DNA from 2 places in the Methylobacterium sp. NPDC097929 genome. Region 1 is predicted to be linked to the other one. Evidence: riboswitches for the same ligand, from Rfam matches in the RefSeq annotation. Region 1 holds a riboswitch; the other holds the start of a gene.
The links. A riboswitch is a leader RNA that binds a small molecule or an ion and turns the genes downstream of it on or off. The one in region 1 is predicted to bind glycine.
Positions count from the first base shown of each region.

Region 1 (5,930 bases):
CTCACCTGCGCGATCTGGATCGCGACCGGCTGGCCCGACGGGGCCGGCGCGCCGATGATGGCGGCGGTCGGCTGCAGCTTCTTCGCCGCTCAGGACGACCCGGCGCCGTTCATCGTCGGCTTCGCCAATTCGGCCATCCTCGGTGCGCTGGGCGCGGGCGCCTACCTGTTCGCGGTGCTGCCGCTCGCCACCACCTTCGAGATGCTGACCCTGGCGCTGGCACCCGGCCTGCTGCTCTGCGGGGTGTTCATGACGCAGCCGCGCACGGCGCCGATGGCGATGGGCGCGGCGGTCAACGGCTCGGCGATGATCGCGCTCCAGGGCAGCTACGCGGGCGACTTCGCCGCCTTCACCAACGCCTCGGTCGCCGTCATCCTCGGGATGTGGTCGGCCGCCCTGGTCACGCGCCTCGTCCGCTCGGTCGGGGCCGGCTGGTCGGCCCGGCGCCTGCGCGCCGTCAACCGCCGCAGCCTCGCCGAGGCCGCGGAGCGGCGCGGCGCGCAGGACGGGCTCGAACTCGCCGCGCTCATGCTCGACCGGCTGGGCCTGATCGCGCCGCGCCTCGCGGCCCTGCCGCCGGACGACGCGGAATGGACGGCGGATCTCCTCGCCGAGGTCCGCGTCGGCATCAATCTGGTCGAACTGCGCCGCGACCGGCGGCAGCTCTCAGGCCCGGCAAGGGCCGCGGTCGAGGCGCTGCTGGTCGCCCTGGCGCGCCATTTCAGGAGCGCCGCCGTCCCGCCGCCCGCCCTTCTGGACGCCATCGATGCGAGCCTCGACGCGGTCTCGGCCGATGCCCGGCAGGCGCCCGGCCGAGCCGCGCTCATGGGCCTCGTCGGCATCCGCCGGGGCCTGTTCCCGGACGCCGCTCCCTACCGGGCCGCCACGCCCTCCACCCCCGACGCGGAGCTCGCGGCATGACGGGCGAGTTCGATCTCTACGGCGTCTTCGTGCCCAGCCTCGCGGCCTGGATGCTGCTCGCCCTCCTGATTAGCCTTCCCCTGCGGCGGCTCCTGGCCTGGAGCGGCTTCTACCGCCTCGTCTGGCACCGCCCGCTCTTCGATCTCGCGCTCTACGTGGTGCTCCTCGGGGCCGTGGTCTCGGTCGCGGTTCCCCTCACTTCGTGAAGACCCGGCTCTTGCGCGCCCGCCGTCCCGCCCTTCGGACCTCTTCCCATGCCCCGGTTCCTCGCCCTCTCGTTCCGCCTTCTGGTCACGCTCGGAATGGTCGCGGCCGCCGTCGTCGTCGGCCTCGCGCTGTGGGACTACTACATGGAGGCCCCCTGGACCCGGGACGGGCGCGTGCGGGCCGACGTGGTGCCGGTGGCTCCCGATGTCTCGGGCCTCGTCACGGAGGTTCTCGTCTCGGATAACGGCGTGGTGAAGCGCGGCGACGTGCTGTTCCGGATCGACCCGGAGCGCTTCGCCCTGGCCCTGCGGCAGGCCGAGGCGGTGGTGGAGGGCAAGCGGGCGAGCGCCGAGCAGGCCTCGGCCGATTACGCCCGTTATTCGAAGCTGAGCGACGCCGCCGTGTCGCAGCAGCGGGTCGAGGCGGCCCGGGCCACCGATCTGGAGGCCAAGGCGGCCTACGATCAGGCGGCGGCTGACCGTGATCTGGCCAGGCTCAACCTCGAACGCTCGGCGGTGAAGGCCTCGGTCAACGGGCGCATCACCAACATGGAGCTTCGGCCCGGCGCCTACGTCACCACCGGCCGCGGCGTGATGGCGCTCATCGACAGTGACACGCTCCGGGTCGAGGGGTACTTCGAGGAGACGAAGCTGCCGCGCATCCATGTCGGCGACCGGGCGCGCATCCGGCTGATGGGCGAGGACGCCACGCTGGAGGGTCATGTCGAGAGTATCGCCGGCGGCATCGAGGACCGTGAGCGCACCGCCGGCTCCAACCTGCTGGCCAGCGTGAACCCGACCTTCGCCTGGGTGCGGCTGGCGCAGCGCATCCCCGTCCGGATCAAGCTGGCGGCGGTCCCCGATCGCCTGCGGCTGGTCTCGGGCCGCACCGCGACGGTCGCGGTCGAGCCGAAGGGCGAGACGCCGCATTTCGACCTGTTACGATTCTGGCGCGGGGGCCCGTCCGCCGCTCCGAGCGGCAACGGGCGCTGAGGATCGGGCGTCCTCGCCACACGCTCCGCCCCCCGTCGATTTCGCACGATCCCCGGCCGGGAGCCCCACCCTGAGCCCGTCGCCGCCTAACCCCGACGACGGCCCGGGCGGCCTCCGCGCCCGCGGGCCGAGCGGGCACCGCCCTGCCGCCCGTCAGCCTTGCGGGAGACCGGACCGGGGGCGGTAGCGCGGCAGCGCCCAGCCGAAGCGGAGCGAGGCGGCGCGCACGGCGAGACAGACCAGGAAGCCGAGACCGAGCGCGAGGTCCCGCTCCGCGCCCAGGGCCGTCAGCGCCACGAAGCTGCCCGCGCCGGCCCCTGCGGCCGAGGCGTAGATCTCGCGGCTGAGGATCACCGGGCTCTCGCCGCCGAGCAGGTCGCGGACCACGCCCCCGAAGGTGGCGGTGACGACGCCCATGACGACGGCCACCGTGGCGCTCGCCCCCGCCTGCAGCGCCCGCTCCGCGCCCGCCACCGCGAACAGCGCGAGGCCCAGGGCGTCGAGCCAGATCAGGAAGCGGTAGCGGGATTGCGGGATGTGCGCGGCGAAGAAGACGAGGCACGAGACGAACAGGCAGGCCAGCAGGTAGCTCGGCTCGCGGGTCCAGAACACCGGCGCGCCGAGCAGCAGGTCGCGGATCGTTCCGCCGCCGATGCCCGTCGCCGTGCCGAGCACGGCGAAGCCGACGAAGTCCATCTCCTTGCGGGAGGCGACGAGGGCTCCCGTGACCGTGAAGACGATCACGCCGAGCCAGTCCAGGGTCGCTGTTGCGGTCTCGAACATCGCAAGGGGTCTTTATTTGAAGAGCAGGACTTGGTTGTCGGCGCGCGGGCGTTCGTCCCACTCGCGCTGCACCATCACCTCCGGCTGGGAAGTCTTCACGACGACCGTGGTGCCGAGGGGCACGCGCCCGTAGAGATCGAGGATGTCCTCGTTGAGGAGCCGGATGCAGCCCGAGGAATCCGTGCCGCCCACCGTCCAGGGCTCGTTGGTGCCGTGGATGCGGTAGAGCGTGTCGTGCGCGCCCTGATAGAGATAGAGGGCGCGGCAGCCGAGCGGGTTGTTCACCCCCGGCTCGACGTAGCGCGGGAGATCGGGCCGACGCTTCAGCATCGCCGGCGTGGGCCGCCAGCCCGGCCACTTCGCCTTGCGCCGGACCGCCGCGATGCCCGACCACGTGAAGCCGGCCCGCCCCACCCCGATGCCGTAGCGGAGCGCGGTCCGGCCCTCCAGCACGAGGTAGAGGAAGCGCTCGTGCGTATCGATCACGACGATGCCGGCCCGCTCCGGCCCGTCGTAATCGACGCGTTGCTTGCGGAATTCCGGCGGCACGAGCGCCAGATCGACCTTGGGGATGTTGAACGGCTCGTCCGGGATCTCGCCGATATACCAAGCCTCGCGGTTCGAGGACGGGGCGACGGGCTCCGGCGTCTTCGGCGCCTCGGGCTCGGTGTCCCAGAAGAACGCCTGCGCGCGGCCGGGAGCCAGGACGGCCGCGGCGAGGAGAAGGGATCGACGGGTGGGCAACATCGGATGACATCCAAGCTGTGTTTGGGGGCGGGCTGTGTTCGGAGGCAGGCCGTGTTCGAGGAGACGGCGCGCGTCGGCGCGCCGCGGCAGGCCACGGGCACGCATCGACGGGTCGGCTCGCGGCACGGGCCGGCCGGCTTTCGGACAAGGTGAGGCGGGCGCGAGCCGAGCGCGGCTCGCAGCGGGGCGGACGTTAAGCGGGTGTCATCGTGCAGACCTCCGAGGACGCGTCGCGTGCGGTGTGCACGCAGAGCCCCCTCTGTCATCGGCCTGAGAGTTTCGCCGGAGTCTCGAAAGGCTCGGCTTACACCATCGGCGGGAGCGTCGGCTCCGCTTTCCAGAGTGTCGAACGAACGAGCGGTCCGGGTGCCTGAGAGTTTCCGGGGCGGTTGCTCCTTCGGCGGCCGGTTCGCACCGGCTCTCTCCCGCTCGTCGATGCCCCCGACTTGGCCGCTCGTTTGAGGCCGAATTGTGAGACCAGCCGCATAATTCGTTAGCTTGCGATCAAATAAGTGCGCTGCCGCACGGCTGCGCCTGAACGGCAAGAGCATCCCGCGCCGCCTGGGCCCCGCCGGAGCGCTTTCGTGCCGGCATCGCCTTCGGCGCCGCGCTCAGCCTCGCGACTCTGTGGGCGGCCGGCGCCGGTCTTCTCGTCGGCATCGCCGCGGTCGTGGCGCTCGCCATCGCCGCGACCGTCCCTGTCATCGGCCCGGACGGCGAGGATGTCGCCGCCTCCATCGCCTTCACGGCCGTGCTCGGCGTTCTGGTGGTGCTCGCCCTGCCGTTGCTGGTGCCGCTGCTCGGCCTGTCGCCCGTTGCGCAGCGGGTCGAGGATCACGGCGCGAGAATCATGGCACGGGACACGGATCGATCGCAGTCATCCGACCCTCTGCCGGCGGTTCCGACGCCGGTCCGAAGGCGTCGAAGGCTACTTCGGGGAATGCGCGCCCGAAACACCGCCCCTCACGCTCGGAGCTGGTCGATAACGATCGCGTGTGTGGTGCAAGTATACCAGCGAAACGCGCATTTCCCCTGGAACTCGCTTGCGCACAACCCGTTAGTGGCCCGCTGTCGCACCGGCAGTAACAAAGATTAAGGGCTGTTCCGAGCTGTGACCGCGGATGTCGACAGACATGAACTCCGGCAGATCATCGCCGGGTTGAGCGAGGGGGTGATCCTGGTCGAGCCCGACCAGACCATCGCCTACGCCAACGCGGCGGCCCTGGCGATGCACGGCGCCGAGAGCCTCGACGAGATCGGCGCGACCGTCGATGCCTATCGCGAGCGGTTCGCCCTGCGCTACCGCAACAACCGCCAGCCCGAGACCTACCCGATCGAGCGCGTCGTGGCCGGCGAACAGTTCCACGACGTCGTCGTCGAGGTCCGGCGCGCGGACAGGCCGGATCGGGACTTCGTGCACTCGCTGCGAAGCCTCGTCGCCACCGACCGGCAGGGCAATCCGAGCTGCCTCGCGCTCATCCTCAAGGACGTGTCCGACCAGTTCGAGGCCGAGGAGCGCTTCGAGCGCACCTTCAACGCCAACCCGGCCCCCGCGATCATCACGCGCCTGTCCGACCTGCGCCACGTGAAGGTGAATGCCGGCTTCCTGGAGATGAGCGGCTTCACCCGCGACGACGTGATCGGGCGCAGCGTCTACGAGGTCGACGTGCTGGCCAATGCCCGCAACCGCGACCTCGCCGTGGCCCGCCTGCACGAGGGCGGCACCATCCCGCAGATGGAGGCCTGCCTCGCCCTGCCCGGCGGGGGGAGCCGCTTCGTGATCGTGGCCGGGCAGCCCATCGAGATGGGCGACGAGCCCTGCATGCTCTTCACCTTCGCCGACCTCGAACTGCGCAAGAAGGCCGAGACGGCCCTGCGCCAGAGCGAGGAGCGCTTCGCCAAGGCCTTCCGCCTCACGCCCGTGCCGACCGTGCTGGTGCGGGCAGGCGACATGCACGTCACCGGCATCAACGAGGCCTTCAGCCGCGTCTTCGGCTTCGGCGAGGACGGGATCGTCGGACGCAGCGTCGCCGAGGCCGGTCTCTGGGTGACCGAGGCGCAGCGGGTCGCCTTCGACGCGGCCCTGGCCCGGCAGGGGCACGTGCTGGGGGTCGAGGTCTGCCTGCGGCACGAGAGCGGGACCAACCTCGACTGCCTGATCTCCGCCGAGCGCGTCGCCATCAACGACACCGACTTCGTCCTCCTCGTCCTCCAGGACATCACCGACCGCAAGCATACGGAGCGGGAGCTGTTCGACGCCATCGAGACGGTGATGGCCGA
Region 1 covers NZ_JBMVEP010000010.1:2,665-8,594, forward strand. Annotated here, with positions in the region: gene ACPCJR_RS19790 (FUSC family protein) at 1-921, shown strand, start outside; gene ACPCJR_RS19795 (DUF1656 domain-containing protein) at 918-1,127, shown strand; gene ACPCJR_RS19800 (efflux RND transporter periplasmic adaptor subunit) at 1,176-2,120, shown strand; gene ACPCJR_RS19805 (trimeric intracellular cation channel family protein) at 2,274-2,903, opposite strand; gene ACPCJR_RS19810 (L,D-transpeptidase) at 2,916-3,650, opposite strand; glycine riboswitch at 3,999-4,088, opposite strand; partial or broken gene ACPCJR_RS19815 (putative sulfate exporter family transporter) at 4,198-4,467, shown strand; gene ACPCJR_RS19820 (helix-turn-helix transcriptional regulator) at 4,762-5,930, shown strand, end outside.

Region 2 (5,930 bases), on a different contig from region 1:
ACGCCGAGGGCGGCTGGGAAAACTACCGGGCGAGCAAGGCGGCGCTCAACACCCATGCCCGCAGCTTCGCCGCGCGCCACGCGGCGCGCGATTTCGGCGTGCTGCTGCTGCATCCGGGCTGGGTCGCCACCGACATGGGCGGCGAGGGCGCCGACCTCGACGTGGCGACGAGCGCCGCCGGTCTGGCGGACGTGATCGAGGCGCGGGCCGGCCGGGCCGATCCGGCCTTCCTCGATTACCGGGGCGAGACGCTGCCCTGGTGACTCAGCGGCGCGGGTCGAGAGGGCGCCCGCGGCGCTCGATCACCACGGTCGGCCGGCTGCGCCGCTCCACCACCACCGTCCTCGGGGGGGCGCGGTTGGGGCTGGAGGGCGCCAGGATGCGGTGCTCCTGCGGGCGGTGAGCCGGCCGGGCCGCCGCGGCCTTGGCGGCCGCGACCACGTGCGGGCGCACCTCGTCCGGGCTCAGGCCGATCAGCCCGGCGGCGATCTCGACCTGCTGCTCGACGTCGTCGGCGAGATCCTGCGCGGCGGTCACCGCCTCGGTGATCGTGGGCGGCTCGCGCCGCACCCGGATCGGCGGCAGATCCTGGAAGCTCTTCTGGGTTTTTTTCACGGCACGACTCGCGGTCTTCATGCACCGATCTTAGGACGGTCCGTCCGGTTTGTGCAGTGCACACAGATCGGACGTGACGGACCGTCAGCCGCATGGCTTGACCGACGGACGCTCCCGCTCGTCTCCCATGCAGGATGCGCGCCGGTTGCAACGAGGCGCCAGTACATTCGATGACGATGCGAGCCGGCCGCTCGGCGCGCTTCGGGGCAAAGTGTCGCGGCGCTGCGGCAAGGCCAGGCTTCGAGCGCAAGATGTCATCCGCTTCCACGCCATTGCGTCGGCATGGGCCGGCGATCCCCAATCCCGCCCCGATCCAGGGCGAAGCAGGGCCATCATGTCCGATACGCACGATCCCCGCCTCACCCCGGCCCGGCCCGACCTCGCCGACATCCGCCTGCGCGGGATCGTCGAGGCAGATCGATACGTCGCCGGGGAGCCGGCACGGGTCGTCGCCCCCGCCGCGCCCCTGCGCCGGGCGCCGCGCCCGGCGTCGGGGCTCGACACGCAGGTCGTGATGGGCGACGCCGTGACGGTGTTCGACCGGCGCGACGGCTTCGCCTGGGTCCAGATCGCCCGGGACGGCTATGTCGGCTACCTGCCCGAGGCCGCGCTCGGGCCCGCCGATCCGGCGCCGACCCACCGGGTCGCGGCTCTGCGAACCTTCGTCTACCCGGCGCCCGACCTGAAACGCCCGCACGTCGCGCATCTGAGCCTCGGCGCCGCCCTCGCGCTGGAGGGGGACGAGGGCGAGTACGCGCGGCTCGCGCAGGGCGGCTACGTCTTCGCCGGCCACGTCGTGCCCCTGGGCTCCGCCGAACCCGATTTCGCGGCCACCGCCGAGCAATTCGTCGGCACACCCTATCTCTGGGGCGGTCGCACCAGCCTCGGCCTCGATTGCTCCGGCTTGGTCCAGCTCTGCCTCGAGACGGCGGGCCGCGCCTGTCCGCGCGATGCCGACCAGCAGGAGCGGGCCCTCGGCGCGCCGCTGCCGCCGGGGCTCGACGGCTTGGCGCGCGGCGATCTCGTGTTCTGGAAGGGCCATGTCGGGCTGATGCTCGACGCCGACCGGCTCATCCACGCCAACGGCCACCACATGGCGGTGGCGGTCGAGCCGCTGCGCGAGGCGGTCGAACGCATCGCCGCCAAGAGCTTCGGCGCGCTCACCTCGATCCGCCGGCTCGCTCCGCGCGCCGCCTGATCCGTCAGGGGGCGCGCAGGCTCTCCGGGGCGAGCGCGGCCAACGCCTCGGCCAATGCATCCACCTGCGCCTCGCTGTGGGCGGCCGAGAAGGCGATCCGAAGGCGGGCCGTGCCGGGGGCCACCGTCGGCGGGCGGATCGCGACGACGAGGAAGCCGCGCGCCTCCAAGGCCGCCGAGAGGGCGAGCGCCGCCTCCGCCTCGCCGACGAGGACCGGCACGATCGGACTCGTCGCCTCCGGCAGCCCGAGCCGCGCGGTGAAGCGGCGGGCGAGCGCCAACGGCCGGGCGGCGCGCTCCGGCTCGGCCTCGACGATGTCCAGGGCCTTGCGCGCCGCGGCGGCGGAGGCCGGCGGCAGGCCGGTGGTGTAGACGAGGCTGCGCGCGCGGCTCGTCAGCAGGTCGATCACCGACCGCGAGGCGCAGAGATAACCGCCGTAGGAGCCCAGCGTCTTCGACAGCGTGCCCATCTCCAGCGGCGCCCGGATGCCGGGCTCGACCACGCCGAGACCGTGCGCGTCGTCCACCAGCGTCCAGGCGTCGTATTCCCCCGCGAGCGCCAGGATCTCGGGCAGCGGCGCCCGGTCGCCGTCCATGCTGAACACCCGCTCGGTCAGGATCAGCGCCCGCCGCGCCGTGCCGCGATGCTCGGCCAGCAGGCCGCGCACCTGCGTCAGATCGTTGTGGGCGAAGCGCATGACCCGTGCGCCCGACATCCTCGCGCCCGCGAACAGGCAGGAATGGCCGAGTTCGTCGATCAGGATCAGGTCGCCGGCGCCGACGAGGGCGGGGGCGATGCCGAGATTGGCCAGATAGCCGGAGCCGAAGACGAGGGCCGCCTCCTTGCCCTTGTGGCGGGCGAGCCGCTCTTCGAGCGCGACGAGCGGAGGCGAATTGCCCGTCACCAGCCGCGAGGCGCCCGCGCCCGCGCCGTAGCGGGACAGTGCCTCGGCGGCCGCCGCGATCACCCGCGGCTCGTGGGCGAGGCCGAGATAATCGTTGCAGGAGAACGAGACGAGGGCGCGGCCTCCCCGATCCGCTGCCGCATCGGGGCCGCGGGCGGTGGCCACGAGCCGGCGGCGCAGCGCGGCCGCATCCAGCCCGGCGAGTTTCTCGCGGGCGAAGGCGTCGAGGCTCCGGGTCGGGTCTTGCGACGAAGGGGTCTGGGACATCGCGCCTGAAGGCGGCGGCAGCCGAGGGATGTCAAGCACGGGCCGCGCAGGGCCGGTCACGGCCGGGTCGAACCCGGCTCGGGTCCGCGCGTTGCCGGAGGCTTTCGAGGGAACCGTCTCATGCCCCGTCCCATTCTCGCCGCCCTGCTGCTCGCCGCCGCCTGGGCCATCGGCGGTCCCGCCCCGGCTCTTGCCGGCCCGGCCCAATCCTATCTGTTCGGGGAGCAGCGCTTCCGCAAAGCCTGCCGGCCGCCGCTGAAATACGCGGCCGGAGCTTGCGTCCGCCGCTGCCCGGCGGGCTTCGAGAGCTTCCGCGGCTATTGCCGCCAGCGCAACATGATGCGCTGATCGTCACCGGCGTCGGCTTGCGCGCCCTCGGGCAAAGTGCGAGCCTTCCGGCGTCCGATACAGACGATACGGGAGAGCCCAGGCCGCTCGCGAGAGAGGCTATGGCGCCGACGGAGCAACCACCCCCGGAAACTCTCAGGCACAATCACCGTATCGTTGGACAATCTGGAGAGAGGCGCCGTCCGGCGTCCACCGAAGGAGAAACCTCGCTCAAGATCCGAGTGAGGGAAGCTCTCAGGTAAGCGCGACAGATGGGGGCAACTTGCCAGCCGGCCGGCGGGCAAGATCCGTCTGTCGTGGAGTGCCCGATGAGCCTGCAAGCTGCCGGGGCCTTGAGCCCCGCCGCCCCCGTTTCCGCTGATCCGCTGGCGCAGACGCCGCTGCACGCGCTCCACCTGCGCCTCGGCGCCAAGGTGGTGCCGTTCGCAGGCTACGCGATGCCGCTGCACTACCCCGGCGGGCTGCTCAAGGAGCACCTGCACACGCGGGCGGCGGCCGGGTTCTTCGATGTGTCTCACATGGGCCAGGTCGCGCTCACCTCCCGCTCCGGCGATGTCGCCGAGGCGGCTCGCGCCCTTGAGGCGCTGATCCCGATCGACATTCTCGGCCTGGCGGAGGGGCGCCAACGCTACGGCTTCCTGACGGATGCGGCCGGGGGCATCCTCGACGACCTCATGGTCGCGCGCCTGCCCGACCGGCTGCACGTCGTCGTCAACGCGGCCAACAAGGCCGCCGATGTCGCGCATCTGCGGGCGCATCTCCCCGAGGGCATCGACATGGCGCTCGTGCCGGATGCGCTGATCGCGTTGCAGGGGCCGAAGGCCGCCGAGGTGCTGGCGCGGCTGACCCCCGAGACCGCGGGGATGCGCTTCATGGACGTGCGCGCGGTCGCGATCCTCGGCGCGTCCTGCCTCGTCAGCCGCTCCGGCTATACCGGCGAGGACGGGTTCGAGATCGCCGTGCCCGCCGAGCGGGCCGAGTCGGTGGCCGAGGCCCTGCTCGCGGAGTCCGAGGTGCTGCCGGTCGGCCTCGGTGCTCGCGATTCCCTGCGCCTCGAAGCCGGCCTGCCGCTGCACGGGGCCGACATCGACCCCGGTACCAACCCGGTCGAAGCGAGCCTCGCCTGGGCGATCTCGCCGGCCCGCCGCCGGGGCGGCGCCCGCGAAGGCGGGTTTCCGGGCGCGGACACCATCCTCCGCGCGATGGAGGCCGGGCCGTCCCGCCGACGCGTCGGCCTGCGCCCCGAGGGTCGAGCGCCGGTGCGGGCGGAGGCTCCGCTCTTCGCCGCCGAGGCCGGCGGCGAGCCGGTCGGCCGCGTCACCTCCGGCGGCTTCGGCCCGAGCGTCGGGGCGCCCGTCGCCATGGGCTTCGTGCCGGCCGCGCTCGCCGCCCCCGGCACCCGCGTCTTCGCCGAGGTCCGCGGCCAGCGCCTGCCCGCCACCGTCTCCTCGCTTCCCTTCGTCCCGGCCGGCTTCAAGCGCGGCTGATCTCTCTCGTGTCAGGAGTTTTGACCATGCTGCGTTTCACCGACGAGCACGAATGGCTGCGCCTGGACGGCGACGTCGCCACGGTCGGCATCACGGCGCATGCCGCCGAACAACTCGGCGACCTCGTCTTCGTGGAGCTTCCCAAGGTCGGAGCCACGCTCACCAAGGGCGAGGCGGCCGCGGTGGTCGAGTCCGTCAAGGCGGCCTCCGACGTCTACGCGCCGCTCTCCGGCGAGGTCACCGAGGTCAACGAGGCGGCGGTCGCCGACCCGGCCTCGGTCGGCGCCGACCCGCAGGGCGCAGGCTGGCTCTACCGGCTCCGGCTCGACGACCCCTCCGCCATGGACGCGCTGATGGACGAGGCGGCCTACGCGGAGTTCGCGAAGTAGCCAGCTCCAAAACCCTCCCCCCTCCGCGGGGGAGGGTGCCTGCGGAGCAGGCGGGAGAGGGGAGCGACGCTTTCGGACGATGCGGAGCCGGCCCCTCACCCGACCCCCTTCGGGGGCCACCCTCTCCCGCGGAGGGGAGAGGGACGCTCAGCCCATTCGCCCGAGAGGCACTCCCATGAAATACGACCGCCACGACCCCTTCGATTTCGCAGCCCGGCGCCATATCGGCCCCAAGCTCTCCGAGATCGACCAGATGCTGGAAACGGTCGGCGCCAAGTCGCTGCACGCGCTGATCGACGAGACCCTGCCTCCCGACATCCGGCAGGCCGAGTACATCGACTTCGGGGTCTCGCTCACCGAGCGGCGCTCGCTGGAGAAGCTGCGCGCCACCGCCAACAAGAACCGGCTGCTCGTCTCGCTGATCGGCCAGGGCTACCACGGCACGACGATGCCGCCGGCGATCCAGCGCAACATCTTCGAGAACCCGGCCTGGTACACCGCCTACTCGCCCTACCAGCCGGAGATCAGCCAGGGCCGGCTGGAGGCGCTGCTCAACTTCCAGACCCTGGTCTGCGACCTCACCGCGCTCGACGTGGCCAACGCCTCGCTGCTCGACGAGGCGACCGCCGCGGCCGAAGCCATGGGCATGGCGCGCCGCGTGGCGAAGTCGGACCGCAACTCCTTCTTCGTCGATCGCGACTGCCTGCCCCAGACCATCGCCG
Region 2 covers NZ_JBMVEP010000004.1:164,245-170,174, reverse strand. Annotated here, with positions in the region: gene ACPCJR_RS13245 (SDR family oxidoreductase) at 1-263, shown strand, start outside; gene ACPCJR_RS13240 (hypothetical protein) at 265-636, opposite strand; gene ACPCJR_RS13235 (C40 family peptidase) at 950-1,813, shown strand; gene ACPCJR_RS13230 (aminotransferase class I/II-fold pyridoxal phosphate-dependent enzyme) at 1,818-2,984, opposite strand; gene ACPCJR_RS13225 (hypothetical protein) at 3,105-3,332, shown strand; glycine riboswitch at 3,392-3,493, shown strand; gene gcvT (glycine cleavage system aminomethyltransferase GcvT) at 3,641-4,819, shown strand; gene gcvH (glycine cleavage system protein GcvH) at 4,846-5,208, shown strand; gene gcvP (aminomethyl-transferring glycine dehydrogenase) at 5,384-5,930, shown strand, end outside.
Region 2: another riboswitch for glycine. It lies ahead of gcvT (glycine cleavage system aminomethyltransferase GcvT); the one in region 1 lies ahead of ACPCJR_RS19810 (L,D-transpeptidase).